DNA from 4 places in the Thiorhodovibrio litoralis genome. Region 1 is predicted to be linked to each of the others. Evidence: predicted binding sites of a transcription regulator. Region 1 holds the regulator's gene; each other region holds the start of a gene.
The links. The regulator sigma-54, encoded in region 1, starts transcription at its own class of promoters, with help from an activator protein. The targets are predictions, from matches to a motif close to TGGCANGNTNCNTGCTT.

Region 1 (5,173 bases):
TTCGGCCTGACCAACAACCTGCACCCGGTTGGGGCGGATGCAGTTCATCGAGCCAACCAGGCGCTGGCGCGGACCCTCAGGTGGGGTTTGCAGCGGAATCCGCTGCTTCGGCGGCTCGAACAACCATTGCAGTTTGAGCGGTTCGCTCAGACTGTCGACGAGACTCTGCAGGGAGTCGATCGGCTTCACGCTGGTCTCAGGAACGCCGTGGGGACCCGTCTGGCGGCGAGCTGGGCAGAGAACTGGTCGGAGAGCTGGCTGGAGAGTTGGCCGGAGAGCTGCTTGGCGCAGCTTCTGCGGGGGCCGCTTCAGTCAGAAGCGCCAGCAGCGCGTCGGGCCCCTCAGCGTCGCGCAGCTTCTGTCGCAGCTGGTCCTGGTTGAATAGCGCGGCAAGGTCGGCCAGCAGCTGCAGATGCATTTCGTTGGCCGTCTCGGGGACCAGCAGCGCGAAGGCCAGGTCGACCGGCTGGTCGTCAATGGCATCGAAGGGAACCGGCTCGCGCATTTGGACGAAGGCGCCAATGGCGTCCGTCACTTCCGCCACCCGCGCGTGCGGCAGGGCGACGCCGTGCCCGAGCCCGGTGCTGCCGAGGCGCTCGCGCTCGAGCAGGCGGTCGAAGACGGACTCGCGGCTGAGCTCAGGCAATTCGCCGACCAGCAGTTCAGCCAGGGTCTCGAGCAGGCGCTTTTTGCTGCTGATACTGGCCGCGCCGAGCACCCGGTGTTCGACGATGAGTTGTGGGGGGAACATGGTTGGTGGCTCTCCCGTGGGAAACAAAAACCGGAGCCGGCATGACCGGCTCCGGTATGAATCAGCTAGAGACTCGAGTGATTTGCGTGCGTGATGCGATGAGTCTCTTGGCTTGGGTTAAGTCTCCGCCGGGTCCTCGCCGGGCGCGGGCTCGCTGGTGGCCGCGAGTTCGGCACTGGCGGCTTTGGCTCCCGGCGCGCGATGACTCTGGCGCTTTTCCTTGTATTTGATCACCTGACGGTCGAGTTTGTCGATCAGTCCGTCAATGGCGGCGTACATGTCTTCGTGCGTGGCGTCGGCAAAAACACTGGCGCCATTGATGAGCAGCGTGGCTTCCGCCTTTTGGCGGAGCTTCTCGACGGTCAGTATGACGTGCGCGTTGATGACATGGTCGAAATGGCGCTCCAGGCGGGAAAATTTATTATCGACATAGTCCTTAAGCGGCTCGGTGATGTCGATATGATGACCTGTGAGCTTGATTTGCATAGATTGTCTCTCCTGGATGATCGAACGCAACGATGGCGGCTACGCCAGCCCTGGGGGATTTCATCACAAAGGAAGCCCTTAGTGAAAATCGCGGTTAGTGAAAACTCCGGTTAGTGAAAATGCCGGTTAGTGAAATCCCCGGGCGGTCAGGCGAGGCGCTTACGCTCGTTTGAGGGCGGTATGCCCATGGCTTCGCGGTATTTGGCGACTGTCCGCCGCGCCACCTTGATGCCTTGATCAGATAAAACATCCGCGATTTTGTTGTCGCTCAGAGGCTTGTTGGGCGTCTCGGCAGCGACCAGTTTGCGGATGAAGGCTCTGATGGCGGTGGACGAACATTCGCCTCCTGAAGTCGTGTTGACATGGCTTGAGAAAAAATACTTAAACTCGAGAGTGCCCCTCGGTGTGTGCATGTATTTCTGCGTGGTGACGCGCGAGACGGTGGATTCGTGCAGCTCGAGTGTCTCGGCGATATCGCGCAACACCAACGGACGCATGGCTTCTTCGCCGAAGTCGAAGAAGTCCTGCTGCAGCTCGACAATTTTGCTCGCGACGCGCAGCACGGTGTCGTTGCGGCTGAGCAGGCTTTTGATGAACCACTGGGCTTCCTGTAGGTGGGATTTCATGCACTGGTTGTCGGCTGCCTTGTCGGCACGACGAATGAGCTGGCGGTAGCTCTCGTTGACGCGGATTCTCGGTGTGGTGTCCGGATTAAGCTCCACTGTCCAACGGCCGTTGCGCCGACGCACGAGTACGTCTGGCTTAATGTACTCGGGGCGCACCTCGGTCACGGCGGAGCCGGGGCGCGGGTTGAGCGAGCGGATCAGACTCAGTGCCCTGGCGAGGTCGTCGTCGCCAAGTTTGGTGCTGCGTCGCATGCTGTCGAGGTCGTTGCGCGCCAAGGCGTCAAAATGGTGCTCGCAGATGGCCAGGGCATGGTCGCGCTGCGGCTGGACGTCAGTGAGCTGACGCAGTTGCAGAATCAGGCACTCGCGCAGATCGCGCGCGGCGATTCCGGCAGGGTCGAAGGACTGAATACGATGCAGCACGGCATCGATCTCGTCGCGCTCCAGATCGGGGTCGTTGAGAATGTCTGGCAGTTCATCGAGGTCGAGACGCAGATAACCATCGGCGTCGATGGCGTCGATCAATGCCTCGGCAACGGCTCGGTCGCGTTCCCCGAAACGGGTCAGGTTGAGCTGCCAGTCGATGTGATCGTGCAGCGTCTGCGGGCGAGAGCGCTGCGCGAAGAGATCGAAGTCATTGCCGTCGCTGCCGTTGTTGCTTGGCGCGCTGCCGCTTGCTGTGTAGCTGTCGAAGGTATCGGCCCACTGACTGTCGGTCGGCAGCTCGGCCGGCATGTCATCGCGCTCAGGGCGCAGGGAGTCGTCGATGCGGGCGTCCTCGATCTGCCGTTCAATGTCACGCGCGGAGATGTCCTCAAGGCCCGTGCCCTGGTCGCCGAGGCTTTGCTCTGGCGGATCATCGTCAGCGCTCTCGAGCATCAGGTTGGATTCAAGCGCCTGCTGGATTTCCTGCTGCAGGTCCAGGGTGGAGAGTTGCAGAAGCTTGATGGCCTGCTGCAGCTGCGGCGTCATCGTCAGCTGCTGGCCGAGGCGCAGTTGAATGGTCTGCTTCATCGCGACGCTTTCGGTCAGACTCCGGCGTGATCAGGCATGAAGAGAAGGGTTCTCGCAGCGAATGAAACTTGCATAGGCATTCTTGATTGTAGCTGATCTTTTCCGCCTCGACGCAAGCTGGGGAGCGCGATCGGCTTTTGTCAGCGCCACGACCGTGGTGGCCTGGGGGCGAATGTGTTCGTGGGAAACGTTAGCAGCGCAACAGCGTCGGCTTACAGGCGGAAATGCTCTCCGAGGTAAACCGTGCGAACCTGGGTGTTGGCAAGCAACTCGGAGGGCGCGCCCTCGGCGATGACTTGGCCGTCGCTGATGATGTATGCGCGATCGCAGATGTCGAGCGTCTCGCGGACATTATGGTCGGTCACCAGCACCCCGATGCCGCGCTCGCGCAGATGAGTAATGATCTTCTTGATATCGACCACGGCGATGGGGTCGACACCGGCGAAGGGTTCGTCAAGCAGCATGATCTTCGGCTCGACCGCCAGGGCGCGGGCGATTTCGAGCCGTCGGCGCTCGCCGCCGGACAGACTCAGCGCCATGGATTCGGCGATATGCGCGATGCCGAGCTCGTCGAGCAGCGCCTCGCACAGCTGCCGGCGCTGGCGCTCGTCGAGTTCCGGGCGGGTCTCGAGCACGGCCATCAGGTTGTCGGTGGCGCTCAGCTTGCGAAATACCGAGGGCTCCTGGGCCAGGTAGCTCAGGCCGCGCCGGGCGCGGGCATGCATGGGTGCGAGGCTGACGTCCTCGCCGGCGAGCAGGATGCGCCCGCCATCTGCGGCCACCAGGCCGACGATCATGTAAAAGCTGGTTGTCTTGCCGGCACCATTGGGGCCGAGCAGTCCCACCACCTCGCCAGCGCTGACGCTGATGTTGACGCCATCAACGACCCGGCGCCGACGATAACTCTTGGCCAGACCCTCGGCCTGCAGGGCCAGGTGAGCGGAGCGGGGGCGGGAGCTGGAGCCAGCAGCCGACTTGGCGGGGGAGGCGGTGGTCATTCCTCTTCTGGTGTGATGGTGATCTTGACCCGCTCGCGCCCCTGCGCGCTGGTGCCGGCGGTAACGCGCTCGGTCTTGCGGTTGTAGACGATACGATCGCTGGCGAAGCGATCCTGCCCTTGGGTCAGTACCGCGCGGTCAATCAAGGTGAGCTCGTCACGGTCGGCATTGTATTCCATCCGCTGGGCGCGTCCGAGAACGGGCTCGGTTTCGCCTTCTGTCATTTGGCGATATTTCGCCGGGTTGCCCACGGCGACGATGGTGCGCGGCTGGCGATCCTGACGGTGTTCGACCTGAACCTCGTCGGCAAGAATCCGCATGCTCCCCTGTTGCACCTCGACACTGCCGATGTAGCGGCTTTGGGAGGTCTGTTCGTCGAGTTCCACGGCATCGGCCTCAATGAACAACGGCTGGCCCTGATCGCTGTCGAGTGCGAACGCCGGTGCGACAGTCAGTACATTGAGACAAAACAGAATCAGAGACAGTCTGAAAGCTGGATTATTGTCGGGTCGCATGGCAGGAAGGGTCCGGGTTCGGTGATTGCATTGTCTGGGTGAGGGGCGGGAATAGGCCTGTTTTTCAAACTTGGCGTTCGCAATTGCGTTTCGCTATTGGGCTGGGCGTGTCTGGCCTCGAAGTGTCTGGCCTCGAAGTGTCTGGCCTCGGCGGGTCATTTCTTGTCCGTCGCGATTCTTGCGCGCACCCGCCCGAAAAACTTGCCGTGCATGGGCTCACTGTACCAGAAGCGCATGCCGTCAATAGCTGTCAGGCGGTCCGGGCCGCGCTCAAGCTCGACGAAGCGATCAGTTTCTGCCAGCCGATCGTCTGGAAAAAGCTCGATTTCGCTGGTCGCGAAGGCCATGGCATCCGTCTCAGAGGTGGCTGCGCGTTGTGCGCGCACAGCGCCGCTCAGCAGGATGCGCTCGCTCCCGGCCGAAACCCAACCAGAGTCCGAACTGATCCGCCAAGGTGGCGCCTGGTCGTTGTACAGGATCATGCGCGGCTGGTCGAGTTCGGTGCTGTCGTCCTCCGGATAGTGACGCAACTGCTTGGCGTTGAGTCGGCGGGCAGGCTGTCCGGAGATATTCAGCTCAATCGCGCGAAGACCATCGACGATGTAATCCGGCTGTCCGCTCTGATACGCGTCTGGGGGTTCAACCGTCTGTCGCGTGCGCTGCGCAAACCAGCCGCCGAGCAAACCGAGCAGCACAACCGCGAAGGCGAGCAAACGTTGGCGGCGATGGGCGAGCATCAGTGGTCAGCTGGCTGTTGCCTAGACGGCCTGAGGGGGCGGGGGC
Region 2 (5,173 bases), 1.1 Mb from region 1:
ACTCCGACCCCTGAGCATGAGACCTCTGGGACTGAGCCCCCTGAGAATTTGATCCAGCAGTGCCTGGCACGCAAACCTCCGATTAAATAGGCAACCAAACAGGCAACCAAACAGGAAAGCGCCCCAGTATAAAGGCTTGTCGCAAATCGCGCGCTAGCGGCGAGGCAGCAAAGGTAATGGAGCGGTACACTGTCACCATGGTGAAGGCATTATGAGTAGTGAAGCCCATCAGCAGGACGAGCGCGGCGCTAGTGATTGGAAAGCGGAACGCGTGAGCGCCATCGCGCGCACCAGTTTGGTGGCGGCGATCAGCAATGCGCTGCTTGCGGTGGGCAAGATCCTCTGCGGCTGGTTTGGCAATTCCCATGCGTTGATTGCCGACGGGGTGCATTCGGTCTCCGATTTGGCCTCGGACGCGCTGGTCTACTTTGCCGGACGGCACGCCGGGGAGGCACCGGATGCCGAACATCCCTATGGGCACCAGCGGTTCGAGACGGTCGCGACACTGGTGCTTGGTTTCTTCCTGGCGGCGGTGGCGCTTGGCATCGGCTGGGATGCAGTGGAGCGCCTGTTTCAGCCCGAGCAACTGCTGCAGCCGAGTTGGTTGGCGCTGGCTGCTGCCGGGGTCTCAATTTTGGTCAATGAGGCGCTTTTCTGGTACACCCTGGTCTATGCTCGCCGGGTGCGCTCAGACATGCTGCGCGCCAATGCCTGGCATCATCGCAGCGACGCAATTTCATCCATCGTAGTGCTGATCGGCATCGCCGGCACCCTGGCGGGCTTGAGCTATCTGGACGCCATCGCTTCGGTGCTGGTAGCGGTGATGATTGCCAAGATTTCCTGGGATCTGGGCAAGGAGGCGGTTGGCGAGCTGGTCGATGCTGGCCTGGAACCGGCGCGCGTGCGCGAGATTCGCCAAGCCATTGCCGGACTTGCCGATGTGCGCGACTTGCACATGCTGCGCACCCGCACCCACGGTGGTCAGGCCAGCGCTGACGTCCATATACTGGTCGATCCCTACATCAGCGTCTCGGAAGGGCACATGATCACCGTGCTGGTGGAGCAGCGGTTGAAGGCCGGCTTCGACGAGATCAACGAGGTCATCGTCCATATCGACCCGGAAGATGACGAAGCCCGCCCGGTCAGGGCCGACCTGCCATTGCGTGCCGAGGCGCTGCAGAAGCTCGAGCAGCTCTGCGCCGGGATTCCGCAATTCGCCGAGCGCCGCCGGGTGCTGCTGCATTACCTGCACGGCGCGCTTGAGGTCGAGATTCTGCTGCCGCTTGGGCTCTCGACCGATCCGGGAAGCGAGCCAGAGAAGCTCGCGAGTCACATCCGGCACGCGATCACCAAAGACCCGGTGTTCCGCCACGCGCGGGTTTACTTTGGCTGATGCCTTGACCGCCGGGCGCGCAAACGCTGTTCTCGGTCTGATGCGTTTGGTCTGATGCACCCGTGCTGCTCGCCAGCAGCATGCACGAACGTGGTGCGCTGAGCGCTTCACTTGCACAGCACTGGTGCGTAGCCGCATTCAAAAAGAGCGCAACGCTCTGTCCTGATGCTGCTTCTCTGCCTGCGTCCTTATGGCATGATCTCTGCTTTCCGCTGTGCCAGCCGTTGGCATTTACCCTCACTCAAAATCCAACTGATCTGCATCCAACTGATCTGCAATGGCAGACCAAAATTCCGCTCACCCGAATGGAGAATTGCTAGATGTCCGCAAAGGTAATGAAACTGATCAAAGACGAGGACGTGAAGTTCGTCGACCTGCGCTTCACCGACAGCCGTGGCAAGGAGCAGCATGTCTCGATGCCAGCGTCCATGGTTAACGATAGCCTGTTCCAGGACGGCAAGATGTTCGACGGCTCCTCAATCGCCGGCTGGAAAGGCATCGAGGCCTCGGATATGGTGCTGATGCCAGAGGCTGACACGGCGGTGATGGACCCCTTCACCGACGAAAAAACCATGATCATCCGCTGCGACATTCTCGAGCCCGCCACCATGCAGGGCTATGAGCGCGACCCACGCTCGGTCGCCAAGCGGGCTGAGGCGTATCTCAAGTCCACCGGCATTGCCGACACGGCTTTCTTTGGTCCAGAGCCTGAGTTCTTCGTGCTCGACGACGTGCGCTGGGGTGCCAGCATCAGCGGCGCCTTTTACAAAGTTGACTCCGAGGAAGCGCAGTGGAACTCAGAGCGCGTGTTCGAGGATGGCAACATGGGCCATCGCCCGGGCCTCAAGGGTGGCTACTTCCCGGTTCCTCCCGTTGACTCGCTGCACGACCTGCGCTCCGCCATGTGTCTGGCGATGGAAGAGATGGGGCTGAAGGTCGAGGTGCACCACCACGAAGTGGCCACCGCAGGTCAGTGTGAGATCGGCACCGTGTTTGACACCCTGGTCAAGCGTGCTGACATGAATCAGATTCTCAAATACTGCGTGCACAACGTGGCGCACTCCTACGGCAAAACAGCCACCTTCATGCCCAAGCCGCTGGTCGGTGACAACGGCAATGGCATGCACGTGCATCAGTCCCTGGGCAAGGGCGGGCAGAATATTTTCAGTGGCGACAAGTACGCTGGCCTGTCTGAGAACGCGCTCTATTACATCGGCGGCATCATCAAGCATGCGCGTGCGCTGAATGCGTTCACCAATTCCTCCACCAACTCCTATAAGCGTCTGGTGCCGGGTTTCGAGGCGCCGGTCATGCTGGCTTACTCGGCTCGCAACCGTTCGGCCTCGGTGCGCATCCCCCATGATGCCAACCCCAAGGCCGCGCGTATCGAGGTGCGCTTCCCGGACAGCACGGGTAACCCCTATCTGTCCTTCGCGGCCATGATGATGGCCGGCCTCGACGGTATCCAGAACAAGATCCATCCGGGCGACCCGATGGACAAGGACCTCTACGACCTGCCGCCGGAGGAGGAAAAGACCATTCCGCAAGTGTGCTATTCGCTCGACCAGGCACTCGACGAACTCGACAAGGATCGCGAGTTCCTGACCGCCGGCGGTGTCTTCACCGACGACGTCATCGACGGCTACATCGCACTCAAGATGGATGAAGTCACGCGCCTTCGCATGACCACCCATCCGGTGGAGTTCGACCTCTACTACAGCTGCTGATACAGCTGCCGGGGCCGCGAGCCTCGCGGAGTGCCGGTTGGCGCTCCGCGAACCACGGCAGCCAAGTCAGCCCGCGCGCCGGAGCAACCGGCCGCGGGTTTTTTTTGCCACCACCCCGGAGCACCGCCACCAACGTTGTCGCCGCGGGATATCTGCACTAACATTCTGGATATCCAATCATCGCCGCTGGGTGCATCGCCATGCCGACGCTTTCTGCCATCCCCACCGACCGCCGCGCCGACCATCCTCGGGCAGAGCCTGGGCTTTTTCCGAGATCCGCGCTCTCCCGCAGGTTCTGGATACCGCGCCTGCTACTCACCTGTGTGGTGCTGAGCTTCCCAGCCTGGTGCGGCGCCCAAGCCTACAAGGGAGTCGATGCCGAGGGACGTGTCATCTATTCCGATCAGCCATTGCCGGATGCTGAAGCCATCCCGCTGCCACGCCGCTCCTCAGGCGAAAACGCCGGGCAGGAGACGGGGGAAGATGCTGGGCAGCAAGGCGCCATGCTCGGCCCTTACGAGCAGTTCGCCGTGGTGGCGCCGTCCGCGGGCGAGACCCTGGAATCCGCCGAAGGCAAGGTACAGGTCAGCCTGATGCTGAGCCCGCCGCTCGAGACCGAGCACAAGCTCGCGGTGCAAGTCGACGGAACGCCGGTTGATGGTCTCAACGGGCGCACGCAATTTCAGCTACAGGGCCTGCCTCCCGGCAGCCATCAGGTCCAGGCACAGATTCTCGATCCAACGGGCGCGGTTCTGGCGCAGACAGCGCTTTTGTCATTCAACCTGCTGACCACCCCGACCCCGGCAGATCAGCCCTGATCATGCCGAGCCGCGCTAGCAGGGTCATTCACCCTGGCAGCGCCCGCACATTTTTGGTGCGAATTCTCGCCGTTGACGTTGCGCCCTGCCCCGTCGGTCAACGCAAACAGCGCTGCGCTGCAAGCACTCATGCGGATTCAGGCCGGCTGGCCTGGTTATTGCTAACTACCTCAGGGTGTCCGTGGCCCTAAGCCGTGGCTTGAATCCAAGGTGCCAGCTTCTACTCGCTTCTGCCAGGCTCACCGCGGACCGCCTCAGCGATTAACCGGCATGCTTGCAACAGATGCCGTGCGTGCAAAGTGGAAGATTCCTCCCACCATGAAGAAGCCAGCCTCTGTGGCCACACGTGTGGACCCGCGCATTGCCGAGCGGGTGCTCGACAATATGACCGCGGCCATGCTGCTGTTCGACCGCGATTTGTATCTGCGCTATATCAACCCGGCGGGAGAAACCCTGTTGTCTGTCAGTGCCAATGCCGTGCTTGGCGTTCCCGCCGGCGACCTGGTGCCCTGCCCGTCGGAACCGGTGGAACAGCGTCTGCGCGATACCCTGCAGACGCGCCATCCCTACACCGAGCGCGAAGTCGAGCTGACCCGCCCTGATGGACAACTAATCCGCGTCAATTGCACTGTCCTGCCATTGCATCAGGAAGACGGGCGCAATGATTTGTTGATGGAGCTTTACCAGGTCGACCGCCAGATCCGCATCACCCGCGAAGAGCACCTGCTTGCGCAGCACCGGGCGAGCCAGGCGCTGCTGCGCGGGCTTGCGCACGAAATCAAAAACCCGCTCGGTGGGCTGCGCGGAGCCGCGCAACTGCTCGAGCGTGAACTGCCGAACACCGATCTGCGTGAATACACCCGCATCATCATCGACGAGGCCGACCGCCTTCAAAATCTGCTCAACCGCATGCTCGGGCCCAATCAGCTGCCCCAGGTCAGCCATGTCAACATTCATCATGTGCTTGAGCATGTGCGCGGACTGATCACAGCCGAGTTTCCGCAGGGCCCCAGTCTGGTCCGCGACTATGACCCGAGCATTCCGGATTTCGAAGCCGACAGCGAGCGGTTGATCCAAGCCTTGCTCAACATCGTGCGCAATGGTGCCGAAGCCGCCGGGGAGAAAGGACAACTGACCTTGCGCACCCGCGTGCTGCGGCAATTCACCATCGGCAATCTGCGCCACCGTCTGGTGCTGTCAGTCGAGATCGAGGACAACGGCCCGGGCATTCCAGA
Region 3 (5,173 bases), 1.6 Mb from region 1:
GACCGACTGGATTCCAAGCAGCTGTCGACCCTGTCGCGCTTGGCGCACGACGCTGCTGAGAGCGGCCGGGTCTGGTACGCAAACGAGGCCGTCGCCCTGCTGAAAGCCACGGAGTTTGACGGCAAACTGCCCGACTTCGAGCCACCGCCGCAGGATCTTGTCACTCTGACCGAACTGCTGCATCCCAAACCGCATTGGGAGCTTGCGCTCGAGGCGCTTTCGCGACTGAAGACTGACCAGCGCGCCAGCAAGGATACCGAGGACGCGCTGCGCTTGATCTGGCTTTTAGTGCGGCAAGGGCAATGGGTCGGCCTGGAGCCACGCGAGCAAAAACGCACCAAGGGATGCGGCTGGACGCGTGGACGCGCGATCCCGCTCCAGCGTTTGGCGGAAGAGTCCGGAAAAATGGCCCATTTGACCGCCCAGGATCGATCTATCGCTGCTTGCATCGTCCGCTCGGATGCGGTCGGGTACGTCAGCTCGACTCAATTCCACCTGGATTCCGAGCGGGCGCTGCTTGCTGCCGTGGGCCACCCACTGGTCTTTAGGAGCCTCGATGATGGTGAGCCGGTAGAGCTTGTTCGCGGCGAACCGACGCTGAAAGTGACGAAAGGCCGCAATGATATTCTGCTCAATATGGAGCCCTTTCCCGAGGTCGCGCGACATGTCATGCCGATGGACGAGGACGCGCAGCGCATCCGCCTCGTCGAATTCGACGAAAGACACTACCAGATCATGTCTATCCTTGGAGCCAAGGGCCTCTCAGTTCCCAAGAATTGCGAACGACAGGTCCTGAAAAGCCTCGCTGCGGTGGCGCCGATGCTGACGGTGCACTCGGACATCGGCGGCGGCGCCGATAGCGAAGCAGGCGAGGCGGTGCCGGCCGATGCCCGCTTGCACCTGCATCTGAAGCCGATCGGCGAGGGGCTGAGTCTGGAGTTCTTCGTGCATCCCTTTGGCGATGCCGGCGGCCCACAGCTGCGCCTCGGCGAGGGCAGCGCGACGCTCTTTGCCGACATCAGCGGTCGCGCCTTGCGCTGCACGCGCAAGCTAAGCGAGGAACGTGCGGCGGCGCGCGAGCTGCTCGCTCACTGCCCGGCGTTGGAAACGCAGGATGGAGACAATACCGCCTGGAGCTGGCAGCTCGATGATCCGGAAACCGCGCTGAGCGCGCTCGAGCAGCTCCAAGCGCTGGGCGATGCGGTGGTGCTGGACTGGCCCAAAGGCAAGCGCATCGCGCTGACACCGGCGGCTGGGCTCGCGCAGATGCGCGCCCGGGTCAGCAGCACGCCGGACTGGCTCGAGCTCGGCGGTGCCCTGCATCTCGACGACGGTCGGGTGTTGGAGCTGCGCGAATTGCTCAAGGCGATGACCAACAGCCGCTTCGTGCGTCTCGGTGAGGGTGATGTTCTGACACTCAGCGAAGCGCTCAAAAAACGCCTCGATGGCCTGCGCGGGCTTACCGAAAAAGGGCGCTTTCACCCGCTGGCTGCACCGGCCATTGCCGAGCTGCTCGATGGCATGGCGATGGAATCCTCCCCGGAGTGGGAAGCACGCCTGGCCCGCCTCGCCGAGCTGGCCGAGCTGGAGCCGAAAATCCCCTCCACCTTGCAGGCCGAGCTGCGCGACTATCAGATCGAAGGCTACCGCTGGCTGGCGCGCCTGGCGCACTGGGGTGCCGGTGCCTGTCTCGCCGACGACATGGGGCTTGGCAAGACGGTGCAGGCGCTGGCGCTGATCCTCTCCCGCGCTCCGCAAGGCCCGACGCTGGTGCTGGCTCCGACCTCTGTCTGCGGTAACTGGCTTGAGGAGGCTGCGCGCTTCGCCCCAACGCTCAAGCCCCGGCGCTTCGGTCTCGGTGATCGCGCCGCCATGCTCGCGCAGGCCGGCCCTTTCGATCTCATTGTCGCCAGCTATGGCCTGCTGCAAACTGAGGGCGAGCGCCTGGCCGAGGTGCATTGGCAGACCATCGTCACCGACGAGGCGCAGGCATTCAAGAACGCGGTCACCAAGCGCTCGCAGGCCATCATGCAGCTGCAGGGCGATTTCCGCGTCATCACGACCGGAACCCCGATCGAAAATCATCTCGGTGAGCTGTGGAATCTGTTCCGCTTCATCAACCCCGGCCTGCTTGGCTCGCTCGAGTCCTTCAACGCCCGCTTCGCCCTTCCCATCGAGCAGCATCAGGATCGCGAGGCCCGCGCCCGGCTGCGCGCGCTGCTGCGACCCTTCATCCTGCGCCGCCTGAAAAGCGAGGTACTGAGCGAACTGCCGCCGCGCACCGAAATCACCCTGAGCATTGAGCTGGGCGACAGCGAAAAGGCCCTGTACGAGGCCGTGCGTCGCGAAGCCATCGACCGCATTGAGAGCGCGCAGGCCAGCGCCAATCCTGGCCAGCAGCGCATGCAGCTGTTCGCCGAGATCATGCGCCTGCGCCGCGCCTGCTGCCATCCGCGCCTGGCGCTGCCCGACAGCCCGCTGCCGAGCAGCAAGCTCGACGCTTTCGCCGAGATCGTCGAGGAACTGCTTGAAAACCGCCACAAGGCCCTGGTGTTCAGCCAGTTCGTCGATCATCTCAAGCTGATCCGCGAGTACCTCGATAACCGCGGCATCCGCTACCAATACCTCGACGGCAGCACGCCTGAGCCCAAGCGCCGCGCGGCGGTTACGGCATTTCAGTCCGGCGAGGGCGATCTGTTCCTGATCAGCCTGCGCGCCGGCGGCTCGGGGCTGAACCTGACCGCCGCCGACTATGTCATCCACATGGACCCCTGGTGGAACCCGGCAGTGGAAGACCAGGCATCCGATCGCGCTCACCGCATCGGCCAGCAGCGCCCGGTCACCATCTACCGACTGGTCGCGAAGGACACCATCGAAGAGCGCATCCTGGCATTGCATGCGAACAAACGCGACCTCGCCGACGCTCTGCTTGAGGGCACTGACGATAGTAGCCGGCTCAGCTACGCTGAGATGCTGGAGCTGGTGCGGAATCAGTGAGCGGGAATCCGGTGGTTTCTCGGTGGCAAAGGCTTGAGGTGGTCGTTCTCTTAAATGATGCGCCTGATGCGAGCATGTCGTTATCCGCACAGCCTTCGTGGCTTTGTCGGCTCTGCTACCTGCCAGCAGTCTCTGTGACAACCAGAGGTTTTGTCGTTAAATCAATTGCCTAAAGCTGCCTCTCCTGGCTGGCACGCCTGTTGCTTATCTCCATTCGACTTCGTCGTACAACTGCCCCGAGGGGCGAGCAACTGGGAGAAACGCAATGGCATTACGGCAATGTGCAATCTATGGCAAGGGTGGTATCGGTAAGTCCACCACCACGCAGAATCTGGTCGCCGGTCTGGCTGAGCTGGGCAAAAAGATCATGATCGTCGGCTGCGACCCCAAGGCCGACTCGACCCGCCTGATCCTGCACTCCAAGGCGCAGGACACCATCATGCAGATGGCAGCAGATGCTGGCTCGGTTGAGGATCTGGAGCTCGAGGATGTGATGGCGACCGGTTACGGCGGCATCAAGTGCGTTGAGTCCGGTGGCCCGGAGCCGGGTGTCGGCTGTGCTGGCCGCGGCGTTATCACTGCGATCAACTTCCTGGAAGAGGAAGGCGCCTATGAAGAAGACCTGGACTTCGTCTTCTACGACGTGCTCGGCGACGTGGTCTGCGGCGGTTTCGCCATGCCGATCCGCGAGAACAAGGCGCAGGAGATCTACATCGTCTGCTCCGGCGAGATGATGGCCATGTACGCGGCCAACAACATCGCCAAGGGCATCTGCAAGTATGCAAAATCCGGCAGCGTGCGTCTCGCTGGGCTGATTTGTAACAGCCGTAACACCGCGCGCGAAGACGAGCTGATCATTGAGCTAGCCCGTCAGCTCGGTACCCAGATGATTCATTTCGTGCCGCGCGATAACGTGGTGCAGCGCGCTGAGATTCGCCGCATGACGGTCATCGAGTATGACCCAAAGGCCAAGCAGGCTGATGAGTACCGCACCCTGGCGCAGAAGGTCATCGACAACAAGATGTTTGTTGTACCGACCCCGATTTCCATGGATGAGCTTGAAGACCTGCTGATGAAGTTCGGCATCCTGGAAGAGGAAGACGAGAGCATCGTCGGCAAGACCGCAGCTGAGGAGCAGGCTGTCGCGGCCTAAGACGGACGCGCGCAAGGTCCGCTCTTGAACCTGGCCTGGCCCTGGCCTGCCGGTGCCTGCCGCCAACGCGGCACGCCGGCCTGGGCACCAAGAACCCTTTTATCTCATCTTTGATCGAGCGACCGTCCGCGGATTAGCGGCGGCGCCGTCGAGAGGTACGCCACCATGGCATCAATGACGCGTGAAGAGACCCAGGCCTTGATTCAAGAAGTCCTGGAAGTGTATCCCGAGAAGGCCAAGAAAGACCGCGCCAAACATTTGGCCGCGAATGACCCGAGCCTGGAGCAATCCAAGAAGTGCATCACCTCCAACCGCAAGTCTCAGCCAGGTGTGATGACCGTTCGCGGTTGTGCTTACGCGGGCTCGCGCGGTGTGGTCTGGGGGCCGGTCAAGGACATGGTCCACATCTCCCATGGACCTGTCGGCTGCGGTCAGTATTCCCGCGCCGGGCGCCGTAACTACTATGTCGGCCACACCGGTGTGAATACCTTCGCCACCATGAACTTCACCTCGGACTTTCAGGAGAAAGACATCGTCTTCGGTGGTGACAAGAAGCTCGATAAGCTGATCGACGAGATCAACGAGCTTTTCCCGCTGGCCAAGGGCGTCAGCGTGCAGTCGGAATGCCCCATTGGTCTGATTGGCGACGACATTGAGGCAGTCGCCAAGAAAAAGACCAAGGAGCTCGAGAAGCCTGTCGTGCCGGTGCGCTGCGAGGGCTTCCGTGGAGTGTCGCAGTCGCTTGGTCATCATATCGCCAATGACGCGTTGCGCGACTGGGTGCTGCACAACCGCGACGGCGACAATAGCTTCGAGACCACCCCCTATGACGTTGCCATTCTCGGTGACTACAACATCGGCGGTGATGCCTGGTCCTCACGCATTCTGCTTGAGGAAATGGGTCTGCGCGTGGTGGCTATGTGGTCCGGCGACGGGACTCTTTCGGAGATGGAGCTGACCTCCAAGGTCAAGCTCAATCTGGTCCACTGCTACCGTTCCATCAACTACATCACCCGTCACATG
Region 4 (5,173 bases), 1.7 Mb from region 1:
CGGAGCAAACCGCCGCCTCGCTGTCGCCTTCCTCCATCACCGCCTTGCCGTGATCTGAGGTGCGATAGTCTGCGAGTTCCTGTTCATGACAGGCACCGCAGATTTCGGGGTTTTTCAGCCGGTGCTCGGCGCGCTGGATGCTGCCAAGTTCGCCGATGTTGTGCCCGTCGTGGCAGTCGTAGCAGGTGGCGTTGGTGCGCGACTGGTCCAGTTCACTGGGCTTGGCGTGGACCGAGTGCATGAAGTTGTCGATTTGCTCGTTGACAACCTCAAGGCGCGCGTACTTGCCGTCGGGATCATCCTTGTGCGCTTCCCATGTCTCGCGGTGGCACTCGATGCAGCCGACAATGACGGACGGCGCCTTGCGATGCGGGACCCGATCGATGGTGACGTGGCAACTGGTGCACTTCTGCCCGCCATGAACGCTGGCCTTGATCTGCCCGCTGTCGACCAATATCTCCACTGGTGAGCCGTCGTCGCGCACATCCATCGGATGCTGCTCATCGCCGTGGCAGGTCAGGCAACGCTCGTTGGGGATGATGCGCTTGCCGGTCTCAGGATCGAAGTGGTCGATCATGAGCTCCGTCGTGGCCCCTGGGGCAGGGTCCGTCGTCGTGCTATAGGCGACGGGATGGATGATAAGACCGAGCAGCGCCAGCCATAGGCAGGCCACTCGTTTGGTCTCGATGCGGCTTGGCATCGCAACTCCTCCTAAGATTTGTGCTCCCCGTCACCCCGCGGAATGACTCCCACGAGACTCAAGGAAGTCCCAGCGTTTTTTCTGGTTGATAATTATCGTTTCCACCTTGGCGAGGTGACTTTAGCACTTCTCACAAGGGATAGGGAATGCAAACGACGGCCGCCTTGGTCGCTGTTTTGCAAGAAGGGCAAGTCAAGGAGCCTGACGTGCCGGGGTGGTTGCTAGACAGCGAGTGAGAGGGCGGCGTTTCGCCGCTGCTGCCGAAGGCGCGAGTCGCCGCGCGCTGAGATCTATCGACAAATGCTTTAAGATCGTCAATCAAAGAACCACACGCGGCGCCCGCTGCTCTTGGAGGATATGGATGAAAATTATTCGCAATCTGCTCGCCATCATCGGTCTTGTCTCGGTGCTTGCACTTGGCTACGGCTATGTCCGCTTTAGTTCGGCTGTGGCCGGTTTTGACCCCGAGTTCAGTCGCTTCTATGGTGAGCTTGCTCAGCGCCTGCTTGAAACCGGTGATCCCGGAGTCGCCATGATGTGGTCGGTTCCGGTCGAGGACGGACTGACTGCCGAGGACGTGATTGAGTCGATGAAAAGCATCGCAATCTCTAAAAACTTGCTTTTTGTCGGCGAATCGCCCTTCTACAAGCAGATTGAGGCCATCACTGGCGAGGAGTATCGCTACGTTAACTTTCTCTCCTTCTGCGATGCGCGCGTCGGGCGCATGATGCTGGAGTATCGCAACGAATACAGCGGTTTTATGCCGTGCCGGATTGCGTTGGTGGAAGACGCTGAAGGCAATTTGAAGCTCTACAGCATGAATCTCGACTTGATGATCTACGGTGGAACGGAGCTGCCGCCGGATCTGAAAGAATCAGCGATTCAGGTGCGCAATACGCTTCGTGCCATCATGGAAGGTGGAGCCGCTGGCGAATTTTGACTTGCGCGGCGGGCGCTGATGCGCATTGTACAAATTTTGTATGGCAAGCCGTCATAAATTGTCTTTTCGCTCGCTGAGGTTTTGCGGCAGGGCGCTCTGAGGTGGACGGTAAGTTATTGACAAAAAGAGGGAATCAGCGCTAACAGGAAACTGGCACGCTTACTGACATGCATGAAATGCCATTCGCAATTCATCGAGGAGCATGTCATGTCATTGATCAAACGTTTCACTGTCGCCGTCTCGACTCGGCTCGATCGGCTGGTCGGGGATCTGGAAAACCATGATGCCGTGGTTGAAGTCGGCATCCGCGAAAGCCGGCGGCTCTATGCACAAGCCAAGGTGCGTTATCAGCGCTTGCAGCGCGACGGCGAGGCGCTGCGCCGTCAGCTCGAGGAGCGGCGCACCGACGAGCGCAACTGGCGCGAGCGTGCGCTATCTTGCGAACCCAATGCCGCCGGCGAGGAGAAAGCCCTGCAGTGCCTGAAGCGCGCGCGTCAAGCAGCGCGCGAGGCGGCATCGCTGGAGCAGGCCTGGCAGCAGCATCAATCGGTCGAGCGACGGCTGGCAGCGGACATCGACGCCCTGCGCGAGCGGGTCGCTCAGCTCGCCCATCGGCGCTCGCTGATGCGCAGTCGCGAGGCGACCGCGGACGCCGCGGTGCGGGTGCGCGAGGCCGAGTGCGATCCGCAACTGGATTTGGATGAGACCTTCGAGCGTTGGGAGATTCGCCTGACCGAGGCGGAAATGGCTGCAGATCAGTCGGCCCAATTGAATGCTGTGGGGCTGCATGCGGTGGGGAGTGACCCTTTTGAAGAGGAATTCCTGGTCGCCGAAGAGCGCGCTGCCTTGCACGCGGAGCTTACCGCGCTGCGCCGTGGTCATGCCGATGCCAATGCAGCGGCGGCCGCGCCTGCGGGAGGTGTGCAATGAGCGCCTTCGCCGTGACTCGCAATGAAGCCCTTTGTCTGGATGCCGATGCCCTGGACATTGCTGAGGAGGAGGCGGTCAATCGCGCAGCGACATCCGCACCCGCTCAGTCATGGTCGGCTACCGCGCCCGGCGCAGTCTCCGGTGGTGCCGCGCCGATGCGCTCCCCGCGCCTGACCTTGTCCCTGTTGCTGCGCAGTCTTGGTGGACTGGTCATCGTCGCCGCCTTCGTGCTTTACCTGTTCGAGGGCTGGCGCGACAGCGATGATCTGAGCCGCAGCCTGCTGCTGCTCGGCCATACCCTGGCGCTGACCCTGGCCGGACTGGCCAGCGGCCACTGGCTGCGTGAGAACAAAGGGGCACGCCTGTTCATCGCCCTGGCGTTGGCCGCTGTGCCGGTGAATTTCGCCTTTCTCGGCGGCTTGACCTATCCCTTCCTGAGCTGGGATGCCCCGGCCGGCATGGCTGCTGCCGCGTCCATCTGGACCCAGTCCCAAGGCCATCTCGCGATGGGACCGGCGCTGCTGCTGAGCGGTGCCAGTCTGCTGGTGCTCGTGCTGTCGGTGTGGCTGGGCTTTCGCGTCATGGCAAGGGACTCGGTTGCGGGCTTGAGCGGGCTTTATCTGTTGAGCAATGCCGCCCTGCTGATACCGACCCGCAGTGATGCCATGATCTCCGCCTTGTTGGTCGGGCTGGCATTGACCTTGGGGCTGCTCGGCTTGCAGTTGCGCCGGCGCGATCCGGCCCTGGCAACCGCCGAGGGCCGCTTTGCGCGCGCGGTGCTGTTGCTGCCCTTGCTGATTCTCGGCGGGCGCAGCCTGTGGCTCTATGCGCCGGACACGCTCTTTGTCACCACCCTGAGCCTGCTCGGCTACCTGGCGCTGCGCTTCTTGCTGGTGAGCATGGCACCCGGCAGCGCCTGGCGTGGCCTGGTGGAGGCGCTGGCGGTGGCGATGGCCGTGATGGTCACCGCGCTGGCGGGCGCTTCCCTGCTGCCGGCCTGGTCGCTGGCCGAGGTCGTTTACCTGCCCCTGAGTGCCGCCATCCTTGGTGCCCTGCTGCTCGACCTCTCGCGCCTGACCGGATCGCGCAGCTGCGGCTACCAGAGCACTGCGGTTATGCTCATGAGCTTAAGCCTTCTGCTCGATCTGGGTATCCATGGTGGCTTTGGCCTGGCCCTGGTAGCCTTGCTCGCGGGCGTGGCCGCGCTCGGCTTCGGTTATGTCATCAAGGGCCGCCTGCTGTTCGCTACCGGCCTGATCACCGCGCTGGCGGCACTGGCTACGCTGGCGACTGAAGCGCTCGAGCACTTCAGCCTCGGCGGCTGGAGTGCCCTGGTGCTGCTCGGCATCGCTATCATCATCGCCGGCTCTGCGCTTGAGCGGCATGGTGAGCGGCTCAAGACCGGGCTGTCGGGGTGGCGTGCCCATTTCGCTGACGCCGATTGAGCACAGCTTAAAAGTACCCGCGTGTTGCGCTGCCGCCGCGCCAGGCGGCAGCGCTTAAATTTTTCCGCTCAATAAATAATGTCCAAATCCCGCTTGAGCGCCGCCGAGCGCGGTTTCGCGCGCGGGCTCGATCAGACCTTCATCGCCACCAATCTGTCGGAGCTGTCCGAGAGCCTAGGTGGCTACTCCAAGAACATCGCCGCGCTTTGCAATGCTTGCTCAGGTGTGCCGTAGAAACCGCCGTGAGTGAAGACACTTGGCTGATATTTGTCGTGGCTATAAGAATAAAAGTCCAAGGTCCAGTTGTTCTCGTCACCTTTGTATCTCAATCGGCATAATTTTATCGGTGCGTTTCTTAACCGCTCAATGCGGTCTTCGCGTGTTTCATTGAATAGCGCTGGATCAAAATCTTCTGGCACGAAAGGTTCCTGGTAGGCATCGATATAACAAAAGTAGCCTCGGAAACGCACGTCAATGCGCGTGAACTTTCCAGCGTAATTCGTATTGGCGTAGCATTCAATGCGGTCCTTGATCTTTTCTTTTATTCTATCAGGAATTTTTACTCCACCGGAATGAGGGTCTTTAACCCACATTTTTGTTGTCGATGCCATGATTCTTACCTTCTTTTGACGCGACGGATCAGCTACTTCACCCGAGCATGAGGAATATTTGGGCTTGCCGGATCAACAGTGATCTCCCTTTTGGCAGGATTCACCACGAGATCCATATCCTCCATGGGAACAGCGCCAAGTAATACTTCATCGCCCAACACCAAGGCGCCGACGTAACAGAAGCGCTGACCAAAGGCCACTTTGATTGGGCCGACGTAAGGGACATTTTGTTTGCGTCCATCAGCAACAGTCACCTCGCGAACCGATTCTTGGTCGAGTTCGAGTTGCAGTGCAACATGTTCGGGGATGCACAACATTAATGCACCTGTATCGGCTAGCGCCTTGACATTCATGGGGCCAAGCTCGGGTTTACGAGGATTGCTGAGTTCCAGGTTTGTGAATACATGCCCCATGTGAAACGCCTATGATGTTTCAGGTATGCGCAAGTGTAACAGAGGATTTCGCCGACATGCGCCCAACCCGTTCGCCCGGCCCAACCCAGCCAAACGGAGATAACCTGATCATCCGCGCGTCCCTGCATCCACTC

Region 2: glnA (glutamate--ammonia ligase) is a predicted target of sigma-54. The motif match lies at 1,585-1,601, and genes of this name have one in related genera.
Region 3: nifH (nitrogenase iron protein) is a predicted target of sigma-54. The motif match lies at 3,187-3,203, and genes of this name have one in related genera.
Region 4: Thiosp_RS04160 (PspA/IM30 family protein) is a predicted target of sigma-54. The motif match lies at 1,792-1,808, and genes of this name have one in related genera.

What each region holds. Positions count from the first base shown of each region.
Region 1 covers NZ_CP121473.1:4,706,067-4,711,239, reverse strand. The annotation lists gene hprK (HPr(Ser) kinase/phosphatase) at 1-189, opposite strand, end outside; gene Thiosp_RS21480 (PTS sugar transporter subunit IIA) at 197-751, opposite strand; gene hpf (ribosome hibernation-promoting factor, HPF/YfiA family) at 869-1,237, opposite strand; gene Thiosp_RS21470 (RNA polymerase factor sigma-54) at 1,384-2,877, opposite strand; gene lptB (LPS export ABC transporter ATP-binding protein) at 3,090-3,875, opposite strand; gene lptA (lipopolysaccharide transport periplasmic protein LptA) at 3,872-4,390, opposite strand; gene lptC (LPS export ABC transporter periplasmic protein LptC) at 4,546-5,127, opposite strand; gene kdsC (3-deoxy-manno-octulosonate-8-phosphatase KdsC) at 5,149-5,173, opposite strand, start outside.
Region 2 covers NZ_CP121473.1:310,622-315,794, reverse strand. The annotation lists gene Thiosp_RS01475 (cation diffusion facilitator family transporter) at 212-1,393, shown strand; gene glnA (glutamate--ammonia ligase) at 1,714-3,120, shown strand; gene Thiosp_RS01465 (DUF4124 domain-containing protein) at 3,321-3,938, shown strand; gene glnL (nitrogen regulation protein NR(II)) at 4,257-5,173, shown strand, end outside.
Region 3 covers NZ_CP121473.1:852,560-857,732, forward strand. The annotation lists gene Thiosp_RS03850 (DEAD/DEAH box helicase) at 1-2,997, shown strand, start outside; gene nifH (nitrogenase iron protein) at 3,263-4,150, shown strand; gene nifD (nitrogenase molybdenum-iron protein alpha chain) at 4,316-5,173, shown strand, end outside.
Region 4 covers NZ_CP121473.1:928,028-933,200, forward strand. The annotation lists gene Thiosp_RS04150 (cytochrome b/b6 domain-containing protein) at 1-700, opposite strand, end outside; gene Thiosp_RS04155 (DUF302 domain-containing protein) at 1,062-1,640, shown strand; gene Thiosp_RS04160 (PspA/IM30 family protein) at 1,848-2,570, shown strand; gene Thiosp_RS04165 (hypothetical protein) at 2,567-4,015, shown strand; gene Thiosp_RS04170 (hypothetical protein) at 4,198-4,626, opposite strand; gene Thiosp_RS04175 (clan AA aspartic protease) at 4,659-5,039, opposite strand; gene Thiosp_RS04180 (Bcr/CflA family multidrug efflux MFS transporter) at 5,096-5,173, shown strand, end outside.